DNA from 2 places in the Ruegeria sp. CDSA033 genome. Region 1 is predicted to be linked to the other one. Evidence: riboswitches for the same ligand, from Rfam matches in the RefSeq annotation. Region 1 holds a riboswitch; the other holds the start of a gene.
What was found. A riboswitch is a leader RNA that binds a small molecule or an ion and turns the genes downstream of it on or off. The one in region 1 is predicted to bind thiamine pyrophosphate.

Region 1 (7,728 bases):
GGATGCGCGGTGGGCGTCGTGTTTATGGCAATCTCGCCATGGTTTCCCACCACCACGGGAATTCTCAGTACAATCTATCGACGTCTGAACATGATTTTTTCTGGCAAAATGGTTGTAGGGAATGCGCTGGGCGGCTTCATGCTAAGTTTCTTTGCCTGGAACCCGTTGTTTCACATAATCGACCAGTGCCGAGGCTTTGTTTTTCGCAATTACTTTCCGCGAAACACCAGTTGGGAATATGCGATTTGGGTTGGACTGGCCTTGTTGATGATTGGGTTGCTCGGTATCTTTTTCACCCGTCAGCATGTGTCGGCCAGTTGGGGCGCGCGCCGCTAGTTTGCGACCCGTAAGGTCAGGTTGATCCGTCCGCCTTTGGGCAACAGCTTGGATGAACCGAAACGAATTCGGTCTACCCCGTGATATGTCAGGCGGGCCGGGCCGCCCATGACCACGACGTCGCCGGAGTTCAACCAGATCGACTCGGTCTTGCCGCCCCGTGTTTCGTTTCCGATGCGGAAAAGGGCATCGTCGCCCAGCGATATCGACAGAACTGGCCAGGAGAAATCGGCCTCGTCCTTGTCTTGATGCAGCCCCATGCGCGCACCTTCGCCGTAATAGTTGATCAGACAGCAATCCGGATCGCGTTGGGTGCTGGCAAGCTTGCGCCAGATGCTCAGTATCGTATCGGGAATGTCGGGCCACACCGTTCCTTTAGGGTGCTGCGCCTGATATCGGTAGCCCCCTTTGTCAGTGACCCAACCAAACGCTCCGGCTGAGGTCATGCGCACCGACATTTCCTTGCCCGAGGGCGTAACCGGCCGGAACAGCGGCGCCGATTTCAGAATCGGGCGCAACGCCTCAATCAGTTGCGTTTGTGCCGCAACGTCCAGATAGGCTTTTCTGATGTCAAATCCGCGCAAGAGCAGCCGCGCCATTGAAGATTCCCCAATCCTTGCCAAAACCTTGTCAAAAAGGCCGCAGATTCCCGAAAACCTGCCTTTTACACCGCTTGCAGGCCTCTGATCTCGCCCTTATATACGCCGGGACGCGCGATGGTGTAGTGCTGTTGCGCAAACCAGATCGGGACCGGATGCCATAACGGGTCCGGACCTCGAGACATCGCCTTGAAGAGAAAGGGATTGAACATATGGGAAAAGTAATCGGTATTGACCTCGGCACCACCAACTCGTGTGTGGCCATCATGGACGGCTCTCAGCCAAAGGTCATTGAAAACGCAGAAGGGGCGCGGACCACGCCCTCGATCGTCGCCTTCACCGAAGATGAGCGTCTGGTCGGTCAGCCTGCAAAACGTCAGGCGGTCACCAACCCCGACAACACGATCTTTGGCGTCAAGCGCCTGATCGGTCGTCGTGTGGATGATGCAGAAGTCCAGAAGGACAAGAAAATGGTGCCGTACGCCATCGTGGATGGCGGCAACGGTGACGCGTGGGTGGAAGCCCGCGGTGAAAAATACTCCCCAAGCCAGATTTCGGCCTTCACTCTGGGCAAGATGAAGGAAACCGCCGAGAGCTATCTGGGTGAAGAAGTCACGCAGGCGGTCATCACCGTTCCCGCGTATTTCAATGACGCCCAGCGTCAGGCCACCAAAGACGCAGGCAAAATCGCCGGTCTGGAAGTGCTGCGGATCATCAACGAACCGACAGCGGCTGCGCTGGCCTATGGCCTGGACAAAGAAGAAACCCAAACCATCGCGGTCTATGACCTTGGTGGCGGTACTTTCGACGTGACCATTCTGGAAATCGACGACGGCCTGTTCGAGGTCAAATCGACCAACGGTGACACCTTCCTGGGTGGTGAAGACTTTGACATGCGCATCGTCAACTACCTGGCGGATGAGTTCAAAAAGGAACACGGTGTCGATCTGTCCAGCGACAAGATGGCCCTGCAGCGTCTGAAAGAAGCCGCTGAAAAAGCCAAGATCGAACTGTCTTCGACCTCGCAGACTGAGATCAACCAGCCGTTCATCTCGATGGGCGCCAACGGTCAGCCGCTGCACATGGTCATGAAACTGACCCGTGCCAAGCTGGAATCGCTGGTCGGCGATCTGATCAAGAAGTCGATGAAACCCTGTCAGGCCGCATTGAAAGACGCGGGTCTGTCGGCAGGCGACATTGATGAGGTTGTTCTGGTCGGTGGTATGACCCGCATGCCGAAGGTGATCGAAGAGGTCACCAAATTCTTTGGCAAAGAACCGCACAAGGGTGTGAACCCGGACGAAGTTGTTGCCATGGGCGCCGCCATTCAGGCCGGTGTTCTGCAGGGTGACGTCAAAGACGTGGTTCTGCTGGACGTAACCCCGCTTTCGCTGGGTATCGAGACGCTTGGTGGCGTGTTCACTCGTCTTATCGACCGTAACACCACGATCCCGACGAAAAAATCTCAGGTCTTCTCGACCGCCGAAGACAACCAGAACGCTGTGACCATCCGCTGTTTCCAGGGTGAGCGCGAAATGGCTGCGGATAACAAGATCCTCGGTCAGTTCAACCTTGAAGATATCCCGCCCGCACCGCGCGGCATGCCTCAGATCGAGGTGACTTTTGACATCGACGCCAACGGCATTGTCTCGGTTTCGGCCAAGGACAAAGGCACCGGCAAAGAGCAGAAGATCACCATCCAGGCATCGGGTGGTCTGTCGGACGAAGATATCGACAAGATGGTCAAGGACGCCGAAGAGAACGCCGAGGCGGACAAGGAACGCCGCGAGCTGATCGAGGCAAAGAACCAGGCGGAAAGCCTCATCCACTCGACCGAGAAGTCGATGGAAGAGCATGCCGACAAGGTCGACCCGACCACCATCGAAGCCATCGAGCTGGCGATTGTCGCGCTGAAGGACGAGCTGGAAACCGAGAATGCCGACAAGATCAAGTCAGGCATTCAGAACGTGACCGAAGCCGCCATGAAGCTGGGCGAAGCCATCTACAAGGCGCAGTCTGAAGAGACCGAGGATGAGCCTGCGGCGGCGGATGCTGCTCCGGCTGGTGAAGACGATATCGTCGATGCCGAATTCGAAGATCTTGACGACGAAAAGCGTAAGTAACGGGAAACCGGGCCAATTCGGGCCGGTCCGGTCACCGGGCCGGCCCGATTACGTTGCGGCAGAAGGAAATACTGATGTCAAAACGCGACTACTATGATGTGCTCGGCGTGTCCAAGGGCGCATCAGCGGACGAGATCAAGAAAGGTTTTCGCACGAAAGCCAAGGAATTGCATCCCGACCGTAACAAGGACAACCCGGATTCCGAGGCTCAGTTCAAAGAAGCGAACGAAGCTTACGACGTCTTGCGCGATGCCGAAAAAAAGGCCGCGTATGACCGTTTTGGTCATGCCGCGTTTGAAAACGGTATGGGCGGCGGTGGCCGCCCCGGCGGCGGATTTGGCGGGCAGGGCGATTTCTCCAGCGCCTTCTCGGACGTGTTCGATGACCTGTTCGGCGATTTTATGGGTGGTCAGCGCGGTGCTACCGGGGGTGGTCGTCGGGCCGCGCGAGGGTCAGACCTGCGTTACAACCTGCGTGTAAGCCTGGAAGAAGCATTCTCTGGTCTGCAAAAGACGATCAACGTGCCTGCTGCCGTGGCCTGCTCGGCCTGTGACGGCTCGGGTGCGGAAGGCGGGGTTGAGCCCACAACCTGCCCGACCTGTTCGGGCATGGGAAAAGTGCGGGCGCAACAGGGCTTTTTCACAGTTGAACGGTCGTGTCCGACCTGTTCGGGTTTGGGTCAAATTATCAAGAACCCCTGTAAATCATGCGGCGGCGCCGGGCGCGTCGAAAAAGAACGCGCTCTGTCGGTCAACATTCCGGCTGGTGTCGAAACCGGCACACGCATCCGTCTTGCGGGCGAAGGTGAGGCCGGGATGCGCGGTGGTCCTCCGGGCGACCTGTATATTTTTGTCGAAGTTTCGGACCACAAGCTGTTCGAGCGCGACAGCGTAAACCTGTATTGCCGCGTTCCGGTCAGCATGGCCAAGGCAGCGCTGGGCGGTTCGATCGAAGTGCCCACTATCGACGGTGGCCGGGGTCGCGTGCAAATTCCGGCTGGCAGCCAGTCAGGACGTCAGATGCGCTTGCGCAGCAAAGGCATGCCCGCCCTTCGCGGCGGTGGCGTTGGCGATATGTTCATCGAACTGGCCGTCGAAACCCCGGTCAATCTGACCAGCCGTCAAAAAGAGCTGCTGCGTGAGTTCGACGATCTGGGCGAAGATAACCATCCGGAATCAAAAAGCTTTTTCTCGTCCGTCAAGTCATTTTGGGACGGTATGAAGGGCTGAACCTGAACACCTGAACATCAAACAAAAGCCGGTCCATTGAGGCCGGCTTTTGCATTTTATAAGTCCAGTTTGACCGTAATCTGCACCAAAATTGGCCCTTGATTCCCCCGCCATCCCCTGAGAGTGTCGCCCCAACCGTTGGGGTGCCCTGTTTGGGGGCTGAGAGGCGTGAATGCGCTAACCCATCGAACCTGATCCGGGCAATACCGGCGTAGGGAACGGTCTTATAGTGCTTAGACGTTTTCCATGCCCGTTGCCCATTTTGAACTGGAGCAACGACATGGCACCCATTGCCTTAACAATCGCAGGATCTGACAGCGGCGGAGGGGCTGGAATTCAGGCAGACCTCAAGGCCATGTCGGCGCTTGGCGTCTACGGTGCCAGTGTGATTACCGCAGTGACGGCGCAGAATACTCGCGCAGTTACGGCGGTGCATGGCATCCCTGTGGACGTCATTGCAGCCCAGATCGAGGCTGTTCTGACCGACCTGGATGTTGGCGCGATCAAGATTGGAATGCTGGCGACCCCTCAGATCATCCAATGTGTCGCAGACAGTATCGCCGAATTTGACGGGCCGGTAGTTTTGGATCCGGTCATGATTGCGAAATCCGGCGATGCGTTGTTGGCAGAAGAGGCGGTGCAAACCCTGCGCGACGTATTGTTGCCGCGCGCGACCGTGTTAACGCCAAACCTGCCCGAAGCAGCCTGCCTGCTGGGCTCTGAGTCTGCGGACAGCCTCGAACAGATGATCGCACAAGGGCAAGATCTGTGTGCACTTGGCGCTGGTGCGGTTCTGATGAAGGGCGGTCACGGCAAGGGTGACATCTGCCATGACATATTGATCTCACATTCGGGCGTGATTGCTCAGTTTCAAGCGCCGCGCCGACAGACCCGCAACACCCACGGAACCGGATGCACCCTGTCCTCATCCATAGCGGCCGGGTTGGCTAAGGGCCTTTCGCTAACCCAAGCCGTGGCGCAAGCACATGACTATCTGCAGGGCGCCATCGCTCAGGCCGATGCTTTAAACATCGGGCAAGGTCACGGACCTGTTCATCACTTCCATCAGGTTTGGCCCGCGTGACCGTCTGGTCGATCATAGGGGCAGGTGTGGCCGGGTTGGCCGTCGCGTCCGAACTTGTCGCGCGCGGGGCCAAGGTTCAGGTGTTTGATCCCGGCGGTGGACCAGGGCCGCATGGCTGCTCCTGGTGGGCGGGCGGAATGTTGGCACCGTGGTGCGAGTATGAAAACGCGGAGGAACCTGTCCTGCGTCTGGGGCAATTGGCAATCGACTGGTGGGCCAAGCGAACTCAGGTCCACAGGCGCGGCACACTGGTTGTTGCTAACCCACGGGACCTGCCGGATCTGCGTCGTTTCGCCCGCAGAACTGAGGGGTTTTCCGAAGTTGATACCGGCGAAATCGCCGAATTAGAGCCTTATCTTCACGGTTTCGGAAAGGGTCTCTACTTTGATGCCGAGGCCTATTTGAACCCGCGTCAAGCCTTGTTGGATCTGTCACACCAGCTTCAGGATCACGGTGTTGAATTCCATCATGCGCGCGCTCCGACGGGATTGGACAACGCCATTGATTGCCGAGGTCTGCACGCGCGCGAATATCTGCAGGACTTGCGCGGCGTGAAGGGTGAGATGCTGGTGATACGGTGCCCAGACGTGACACTGACCCGGCCTATACGCCTGCTTCATCCACGCGTGCCGCTGTATATCGTTCCACGCGGCGACGGCGTCTACATGCTGGGCGCGACAATGATCGAATCCGAGGATAGCAGCCGAATTACCGCACGCTCGATGCTTGAGTTGCTGAGCGCAGCCTACGCCCTGAACCCCGCCTTTGGCGAGGCTGAAGTGTTGGAAATCGGCGTCGATCTGCGTCCCGCTTTCCCCGACAACCTGCCGCGTATTCGGCGACTGGGACCGACAATCTACGCCAATGGCCTCTATCGCCACGGCTACTTGCTGGCCCCTGCACTGGCCAAGGGCGTGGCTGACCTAGCGTTGGACAACAAACATTCGGAGATGGTCGATGAAGATCGTACTTAACGGCGAGATGCGCGACGTGCAGGCCGAAACTCTTTCCGGCCTTTTGCAGGAATGCGGGTTTTCGGGCCGGGTGGCGACGGCTGTGAACGAGGGTTTTGTGCCTTCGAGCCTGCGCAAGGCCCGTAAAATCAAGGATGGCGATCGGATCGAAGTCGTCGCCCCGATGCAGGGGGGGTGAGCGATGAAGACCGTCTACGGCACATCACTGCCGAACCCGCTGATGCTGGGCACCGCGCAATATCCAAGCCCTGCAATCTTGGAACAGGCATTTCGGGACAGCGGGGCCGGGGTGGCCACCGTATCTTTGCGACGCGAAGCAGGCGCAGGACAAACCTTTTGGCAGATGATCCGCGATCTGAGCGTTCTTATCCTGCCCAACACAGCAGGTTGCCATACGGTGAAAGAGGCTGTGACCACCGCCCATATGGCACGTGAGGTGTTTGACACCAAATGGATCAAGCTGGAACTGATCGGGCATACCGACAGCCTGCAGCCCGACGTGTTCCAATTGGTCGAGGCCGCGCGCATTCTGAGCGAAGACGGGTTCGAGGTGTTTCCGTACACCACGGACGACCTGATCGTGGGTGAGCGCCTTTTGGCGGCGGGGTGTGAAGTTCTGATGCCTTGGGGGGCCCCGATTGGTTCGGGCCGCGGTCTGAACAACGAATACGCCCTGCGCGCAATGCGCGCTGAGTTTCCCGAAATACCACTGGTGATTGACGCTGGTATCGGCCTGCCCAGCCACGCCGCACATGCGATGGAGCTTGGGTATGATGCCGTTCTGCTGAACACCGCGGTGGCACGGGCCGGCGATCCCGCCGCAATGGCCAAGGCGATGAAGCTGGCCATCGAGGCCGGGCGATTGGCCTATCAGGCCGACCCGATCGAAGCGCGCGATATGGCCGAACCCTCGACCCCTGTTATTGGAAAGGCGTTTTTATCATGAACCTCGACCGGTTTTATCCAATCTTCGACCATTCCGACTGGCTGCGCCGGATGCTGCCCTTGGGCGTGAAACTGGTGCAGTTGCGGATCAAGGACCAAGCGGATGCGGTCGTGCGTGAACAGATCGTGGTTTCGCGGGATCTGTGCCGTGCGCATGGGGCTGTTCTGGTGGTGAATGACCATTGGCAGGTTGCCATCGACGCAGGCTGCGACTGGATTCATTTGGGACAAGAGGATCTGGATGACGCAGATCTGAAGGCGATCCGACGCGCAGGGCTGAAACTAGGTGTCTCGACCCATGACGATGACGAGCTTGAGCGTGTTCTGGCCATGACCCCCGATTATGTCGCGCTTGGTCCCGTCTACCCAACGATCCTGAAAAAGATGAAATGGGAACAACAAGGCCTGCCGCGTGTCACTGAATGGAAAGCGCGCGTG
Region 2 (7,728 bases), on a different contig from region 1:
GCCTTGAACAGGCGAAACGCGGTGCGCCGTGTTTTTGCCTTTGAAGATGTTCAAAATCCCCGGCTGCAGTTTCATGAGCGTGGGCTTGCGCCGGCCTTGCAGCAATTCTGCCACCCTATCGTAATTCGGGTTGTCATCACTACGCAGGTCCTTTTCGTACTCGAATTCACCTCCCGCAGATGGCGCTTGCAACAGCAGCGTTGTGGTGAATTCGGACCTGTCGAAATGCCAGTTCAGGGCCTGCCCGGCTGAGTAAGCCATGACGTTCACGCGGGCCAGCGGATCATCCATCACAAAAAGCTTTGGCTTTTCCATGACCGCAGCCAGAAACTGCGCAAATGGCGGCCATTCGTACAGGCGGATCACAAAGGCTTGCCCCATCTGATCCGCACAAATCGTCCTGTTAGACGTCTCAAATTGGGTCAGGGCCGGATGGCCGCTGCCGAGGCCCTCGATAGACTTCCTGAAATAGATGTTGTGCCGTCGTGCATGGACAAAAGCCTCTTCGGCAAAAACCGGTTGCAGCTCAGACACCGCCGATTCCAGTGCGCTGTCGCGAACAAAGCCAGGCAAGTTGAATAGTCCATTCTCAGAAAGATCGGCTTTGCAGCGTTCGATCAGGCTGTGCCAGGCCATGCTGCCTGGCTGGTCCAGTGGATACAAATCCAAGTTTAAGACATCACGCATCTTCGACCCTCCCTTCCTGTTATCCTGAGCAGGGCTTGAAACATGGTTTTATCAATGGATAGCCTTTTTGGGGAGAATAAGAATTTCAAAAGCTCTGACCGGAAACGGATTGCCCGGCGGAAAGCGCCTGTTCCTGGGGGCGCTTGTTCAGTAGAAATGGCGGCGATGGATTATAAGTCGAAGACCCTCATCAGGATGAGCATGTCGCCGATCCCTTTGCGGCAGGGTTACCGGATAGCTTACGCAAAAAGACGTAGATCTCCACCAGATGTAAAAAAAATTCGTAACGGCGCTGCAAAGTTAAGGCACCACTGAATTCAGCAGTGGGGATCAATCTGGCACACTCGCCCGGCGACGTGAGGTAACCGCCCTGACTTGTTGACGCAGGCTATTTGCCCGCATACGAACTTGCCCACATGCAGGAAACCCACAGCCGACGCGGCACAAATTCCGCCGGACATCCAAGGAATAACGCCATGAGCGAACATATCATCGTCAGCACTCAGGATCGCGTCACCACAGTCACGATTTCTCGCACAGACAAGAAAAACGCGATCACTTTTGCCATGTATACCGCGATAGCTGAAGCCATCGAAGAATACGGTCAAACCGATCAAGCCCGGGCGCTGGTCATCACTGGTGAAGGCGATATGTTCACAGCCGGAAATGATCTGCAGGACTTTATGACAGGGGGCCTTCCGGCGGGTGACGCTGAAAATCCGATTATTCGGTTCCTGAATGCGATCCGGGATTGTCCGAAACCCCTGATCGCCGCAGTCAACGGATCTGCAATTGGTGTTGGTCTGACCATGCTGCTGCACTGCGATCTGGTCTATTCCGCGAACAGCGCTACATTCAGCGCTCCATTTGTCCAACTGGGTCTGGTTCCCGAGGCCGGTTCTTCGATGTTGCTGCCTGCGTCCCTCGGTATGGCTGTCGCCAATGACGTCTTGCTGGCCGGGCGGGTTCTGACGGCATCCGAAGCCCTGAACCATGGGTTGGTCGGGCGCGTCTTTGCCGACGGGGAGTTGATGAGCAAAGTCCAGGAGATCGCAAAAGCCATTGCAGCCTCATCCCCGGTAGCGCTCAAACAGTCAAAGGCCCTGATCCGCAATCAGCGTGACAAAGTGGCCGGACACATGGCCGCGGAAATCAAGATTTTTGCCGCGCAGCTACAATCCCCGGATTTCGCCGAAAGCGTTGCGGCCAAACTGCAAAAACGCGCACCGAATTACAGCTGACCCGCGCCTTTGAGGGACTACGGCTTTCCTCGCCTCGAAGGCAGCCCCGACTATTTCGGAAACGGAAACTGAGGCACAAAACGCCACTGACGCAAGCCCAAGCTGAAACCAACCTTCCGTTATTGGCCTACATGGCGAATAACGGAAGGATATCGACTTAATTTCATTACCGGGCTGGTCAATTCCGCCCGGCAATGGAATCAGTGCGCATCAACAAATTTTGATTCGCCCTGACACGCTTTAACAAGCCGAAATAGGGCGTGCCCTGTGGCTGTTGGATGGCGTTTCACCCGATAGCCGCGTGAAGTCAGAGGAAAAGCATGGGCCTAACCTGCTATGACGTGATGGTACCGTCTGAGGTACAAAAGACCATTCTGCCGGATGAAAGCATCGCCACGGCCTTCAACATCATCAGGGGCAGCCGGGCACGATTTCTGCCTGTCGTGGCTGAAGACGGAACTTATGTTGGCGTCTTTACTGCCCCAACGCTGCTGAAACTGATCCTGCCGAAAGCGGCGACAATCGGTCTGAATGATGATGCGTCGCGCGTCGCGATCGACTCGCTCAGCTTCATGAACCTGACGCGGGATGATTTCGAACAACAGATGGAGCGGCTGAAGACCGAAAAGGTTCGCGACAACATGTCGAGGCCCTCGAACATCCCCGTTGCTGCACCCGACACGCCAGTGATGGAAGGTATCTTCCTGATCTACAAATACAAACGGCACGTGATTCTTGTTGAGCCCGAAACCAACCGTTTCGTTGGCACCGTAAGCGCCAACTCGCTTTTGGATCGCGCACTCAGCTAACCCTATACAAACCGGACTAAAACTTTGACTACGCATTCGACGTCACACGGAGAGGCCGCTCTCTCTGTTCCACAACTATTGGGCATTGATCCGCTTTGGATCGCGACCGGAATTCTGATTTTGGTGTATGCGGTCCTGATCACAGAAAAGGTCAACCGCGCCATTTTGACGATGCTGGGCGCGTCCCTGATGGTCCTGTTTGGCATCATCAATCAGGAACAGGCCGTGGCGGGTGTGGACGCCAACACTCTGGCACTACTTATCGGCATGATGGTCATCGTGGGGATCACCAGCAAATGCGGATTGTTCCAATACGTAGCGATCAAGGCCGCAAAAGCGGTGAAAGCCAATCCAACCGGCATCCTGATCATGCTGACGCTGATTACGGCGGTGTTTTCGGCCCTGCTGGACAACGTAACGACCGTTTTGCTGATCGCCCCGATTACGCTGCTGATCACTGAAGCCCTAGAAACGCGTGTGTTCCCGTTCTTTGTCGCCGAGATCCTGGCCTCGAACGTGGGGGGAACAGCGACGCTGATCGGTGACCCGCCCAACATCATCATTGGCTCGGCCGCAGGGCTGAGCTTCAACGATTTCGTGGTGAACCTGGCGCCTATCTCGGCCATATGTCTGGTTGTCCTGACCGGCATTATTTACCTTATGAACCGCAAGGAACTGGCCCGCATTCCGAAATCGGCCAGCGATCGGATTATGGGGTTCAACGAATCCGAAGCGGTCACTGATGTTGTCTTGATGATCAAGTCTCTGGCCGTTTTGGCTCTGGTTTTGCTGGGGTTCACGCTGGGGCACAGCTACGGCATTCAGCCGGGTACGTCAGCGTTGGCCGGTGCAGGCCTGTTGATGCTGTTGGCTTACGGACATCAAAGCGGCGAAGAGCAGTCCGAGTCGGTTCACCACATCTTTGGCGAAGTCGAATGGGTCACGATCTTTTTCTTCGGTGGGCTGTTCGTCATCGTTGCCGGTGTCGAACATGTTGGACTGCTGGCATTCTTCGGTGAGAAAGTGCTGGAGCTGACCCAAGGCGACATGATGTGGACCGCGTTCTTCATCTTCTGGGCCTCTGGCATCCTGTCGGCCATTCTGGACAACATCCCGTTTGTGGCAACGATGATCCCTCTGATCGAATCCACCGCGGATACATTTGGCGGCGAAGACGCGATTGAACCCTTGTGGTGGTCGCTGGCGCTTGGCGCCTGTCTGGGCGGCAACGGTACACTGTTGGGGGCAAGCGCCAACCTTACGGTGGCTGCTTTTGCGGAAAAGGCCAAGCAGCCCATCGGCTTCATCGCCTTCGCCAAAATTGCATTCCCGATCATGATCCTGACCCTGATGATCGCGAACGTCTATATTTGGCTGCGTTACTTCTGACCTGTGGCCCTTTGAACCAAACGTATTACAGGTTCAAAGGGCGTCCGACTCCGGACAGGTTTACTTGCCCGCATGCGACACGCACCGCGCTGAGGCACCGAATTTGGTTGTCTTTCTAGCCAATCCTCCTTAGTGACGGCCTCACCTCGGGGAGCACGGCCCGCCGCGCTGAGATGCTTAACAAGCGAACCCGTAGAACCTGAACCGGCTAGAACCGGCGGAGGGAAGGGTTTCGGTTTCATCCATCCTTGCCCTCTCGCCGCAATGGAGGATGACATGAAACATCTGCTAATTGCTGCGGGACTTCTGAGTGCAACTTCGGCTATCGCCGCCGACAAGCCTCAGCTTACCGTTTACACCTATGACAGCTTTGTATCTGACTGGGGCCCCGGCCCGCAGGTCAAAGAAGCTTTTGAAGCGGTCTGCGACTGCAAACTGAACCTTGTTGGCGTTGAAGATGGTGCCGCGCTTTTGTCGCGTGTCCGGCTTGAGGGTGAAAACTCTGACGCGGACGTCGTTCTTGGATTGGACACCAATCTAATTGCATCGGCCCGGGAAACCGGCCTGTTTGCGCCCAATTCCGTCTCAGCCGACTTCGCACTGCCGATCGAGTGGTCCGATGACACGTTCACCCCGTATGACTGGGGCTACTTCGCCTTTGTTCACAAAGCGGATGCGACAGCGCCAGCGAACTTCCGGGAGCTGGCGGACAGCGACACCAAGATCATCATCCAGGACCCTCGCTCGTCCACGCCCGGTCTGGGTCTGCTGATGTGGGTCAAAGCAGCTTATGGTGACGAAGCACCAGAGATTTGGGCCGATCTTTCCGACAACATCGTGACGGTCACCAAAGGTTGGTCCGAGGCATACGGCCTGTTCCTTGAGGGCGAGTCGGACATGGTTCTCAGTTACACCACATCTCCGGCCTATCACCTGATCGCCGAGGATGACGGCAGCAAAGCCGCGTCAGCTTTCGACGAAGGCAATTACTTGCAGGTTGAAGTCGCTGCAAAACTGGCCGCAACAGATCAGGCCGATCTGGCGGATCAGTTTTTGCAGTTCATGGTCTCAGACGCGTTCCAGCAGATCATTCCAACAACCAACTGGATGTACCCGGCCGTAACCCCGGCAGAAGGGTTACCGAAAGGGTTCGACACCCTGACAGTGCCGGCAAAGTCGCTTCTGTTCTCTCCCGATGAAGCCGCCGCCGTGCGGGATCAGGCCCTGGCAGAATGGCAGAACGCGCTCAGCCAGTAAGCCCATGGCCCGGTATCGGTGCGGCGGCTCTGGTCGCCGCGCTGATCCTGGGCACCCTTGCGGCGGTTGCGCTGCGTGCTGAAACCAGCGGCGGATTCAGTCCCGCCGACTGGGCTGCGCTGCGGTTCACGCTGACCCAAGCCACGCTGTCCGCATTGTTCAGCGTGGTGTTGGCCGTGCCGATTGCGCGGGCTTTGGCACGTCGGAGGTTCCCCGGCCGACGGGCTTTAATTGCGCTTTTGGGCGCGCCCTTCATCCTGCCGGTCATCGTTGCCATTCTGGGTCTGCTGCAAGTCTTTGGCCGGTCGGGATGGATCTCGGACATCCTTGGCATTTTCGGCCTGCCGCCCATACGCATTTACGGCTTGCATGGGGTCGTACTGGCGCATGTGTTTTTCAACCTGCCCCTGGCCACGCGCCTTGTGTTGCAAGCCTGGCAGGAAATTCCTGCCGAACGGTTTCGCCTGGCCGCACAACTGGGCTGCAATGGCATGGCCATGTTTCGACTGATCGAGATGCCCATGCTCAAACGGACCCTGCCCGGGGTTCTTGCAGTAATCTTCGCCATCTGCCTGACCAGCTTCGCCGTTGCCCTCACCTTGGGCGGAGGGCCACGGGCTACAACGATCGAATTGGCAATCTATCAGGCTTTTACCTACGATTTCGACCTGGGCCGCGCCGCGCTGTTATCCGCCCTGCAACTTGCCCTGACAGCTGCGACCGCTTTAGTGGCGCTGAAGTTTTCGCGCGGGGACGGTTTTGGAACAGGCCTTGATCGCGCCTTGCGCCGCTGGGACGGGGGTGCGCCGATGATAGATGTATTCTGGATCGTCGCAGCGGCCGTCTTTTTGCTGCTTCCTTTAGCATCGGTCGTAATTTCGGGAGCTGCCGGGTTGTTTGACATGCCTGCAATCGTTTTTCGGGCCGCGCTGATCTCGGTCCTTGTTGCCGCTGCAAGCACCGCAGTCCTGCTTTTGCTTGCTTTGCCTATGGCCACCGCTGTCGCGAGCGGCCGGTACGGGCTTGTGGAACTCAGTGGCATTTTGGGTTTGGCCGCATCACCACTGGTGATCGGTACGGGCCTGTTCATCTTAATCCGGCCTTTGGCAAACCCGACGACATTGGCTCTGCCTGTCACTGCTTTGGTGAATGCTGCAATGGCCCTGCCCTTTGCTTTACGCATTTTGGTCCCCGCGGCGCGCGACATAACCGCCAGGCACGGACGTCTCGCGCTTTCATTGGATATGACAAAGTGGACGTTTTTCACGCGCATCTTGCTACCGCGCATGCGTCCGCAGATCGGGTTCGCCGCTGGTCTTGGGGCGGCTCTGTCAATGGGTGATCTGGGTGTGATCGCACTGTTCGCCGATCCGCAGATCGCGACCCTGCCGTTGCAAATCTACCGCTTGATGGGTGCCTATCAGATGCAGGCTGCTGCCGGCGGGGCACTACTGCTGTTGCTGCTGTCCATGGGCGCATTCTGGCTATTGGACCGAGGAGGGCGCTGGCATGCTGAAGCTTGACGACTGCGTGATTGAAAACGGGAATTTCACCCTAAACGCCGATATCCAGATCGAGGTTGGCAACAGCATTGCCATTGTCGGCCCGTCCGGGGCGGGCAAGTCCACATTGCTGGAGACCATCGCTGGATTTCGGGATCTGAAAAAGGGTCAGATTTTTTGGAGTGGACAACAGATTTCCAATTTGCATCCCGGCAAGCGCCCTATGGCGATGCTGTTTCAAGACGGAAACCTGTTTCCGCATCTGACGGCTGAACAAAACATCGCCCTGGGCCTGCGCCCAAACGGTCGGTTGTCCGAAGACGAGGATACTCAAGTTCAGTCCGCTCTGGGCCGGGTTTCTTTGCATGGTATGGGCGCGCGCAAACCCTCGGAACTGTCCGGAGGACAGCAAAGCCGGGTTGCCCTGGCCCGCGTACTTGTGCAGCGGCGCGAATTGTTGCTTTTGGACGAACCGTTTGCCGCCCTTGGACCAGCCTTGAAAGCCGAAATGCTGGATTTGGTGGCCGATCTGGTGGCCGAAACCCAAACGACCCTGTTGATGGTCAGCCACGATCCGCAGGATGCACGCCGTATTGCCGACCAAACCGTACTTGTTGCAGACGAAACGGTGCATGCCCCCGTTCAGACAGCGGAACTCTTTGACAACCCGCCGCCAAGCCTGCGTGCCTATCTTGGCTAGCGGTGATCCCGCCTCAGACGTCAACGAGGCGTTGTAACGGGTCGCCAAGCTAAATATCGTTCAAAGATGGTCAACGAAGACAAGCATACGCAGCACACTGGCGTGATCGACAAAAGCGCCCAGGCGCAAAGCAACCGCCAGAC

Region 2: it holds a riboswitch for thiamine pyrophosphate, as region 1 does, so the genes downstream of both, thiB (thiamine ABC transporter substrate binding subunit) here and thiD (bifunctional hydroxymethylpyrimidine kinase/phosphomethylpyrimidine kinase) in region 1, are expected to answer to the same signal.

Annotation. Positions count from the first base shown of each region.
Region 1 covers NZ_JBXWQI010000003.1:269,252-276,979, reverse strand. Annotated here, with positions in the region: gene AC2FLA_RS06455 (ABC transporter permease) at 1-336, shown strand, start outside; gene AC2FLA_RS06450 (alpha-ketoglutarate-dependent dioxygenase AlkB family protein) at 333-935, opposite strand; gene dnaK (molecular chaperone DnaK) at 1,148-3,058, shown strand; gene dnaJ (molecular chaperone DnaJ) at 3,133-4,287, shown strand; TPP riboswitch at 4,417-4,522, shown strand; gene thiD (bifunctional hydroxymethylpyrimidine kinase/phosphomethylpyrimidine kinase) at 4,568-5,371, shown strand; gene AC2FLA_RS06430 (FAD-dependent oxidoreductase) at 5,368-6,345, shown strand; gene thiS (sulfur carrier protein ThiS) at 6,329-6,523, shown strand; gene AC2FLA_RS06420 (thiazole synthase) at 6,527-7,291, shown strand; gene AC2FLA_RS06415 (thiamine phosphate synthase) at 7,288-7,728, shown strand, end outside.
Region 2 covers NZ_JBXWQI010000025.1:4,709-12,436, reverse strand. Annotated here, with positions in the region: gene AC2FLA_RS20290 (HalD/BesD family halogenase) at 1-687, opposite strand, end outside; gene AC2FLA_RS20285 (enoyl-CoA hydratase) at 1,164-1,928, shown strand; gene AC2FLA_RS20280 (CBS domain-containing protein) at 2,249-2,737, shown strand; gene AC2FLA_RS20275 (ArsB/NhaD family transporter) at 2,762-4,126, shown strand; TPP riboswitch at 4,264-4,369, shown strand; gene thiB (thiamine ABC transporter substrate binding subunit) at 4,403-5,383, shown strand; gene AC2FLA_RS20265 (thiamine/thiamine pyrophosphate ABC transporter permease ThiP) at 5,359-6,906, shown strand; gene AC2FLA_RS20260 (thiamine ABC transporter ATP-binding protein) at 6,893-7,585, shown strand; gene AC2FLA_RS20255 (adenylate/guanylate cyclase domain-containing protein) at 7,652-7,728, shown strand, end outside.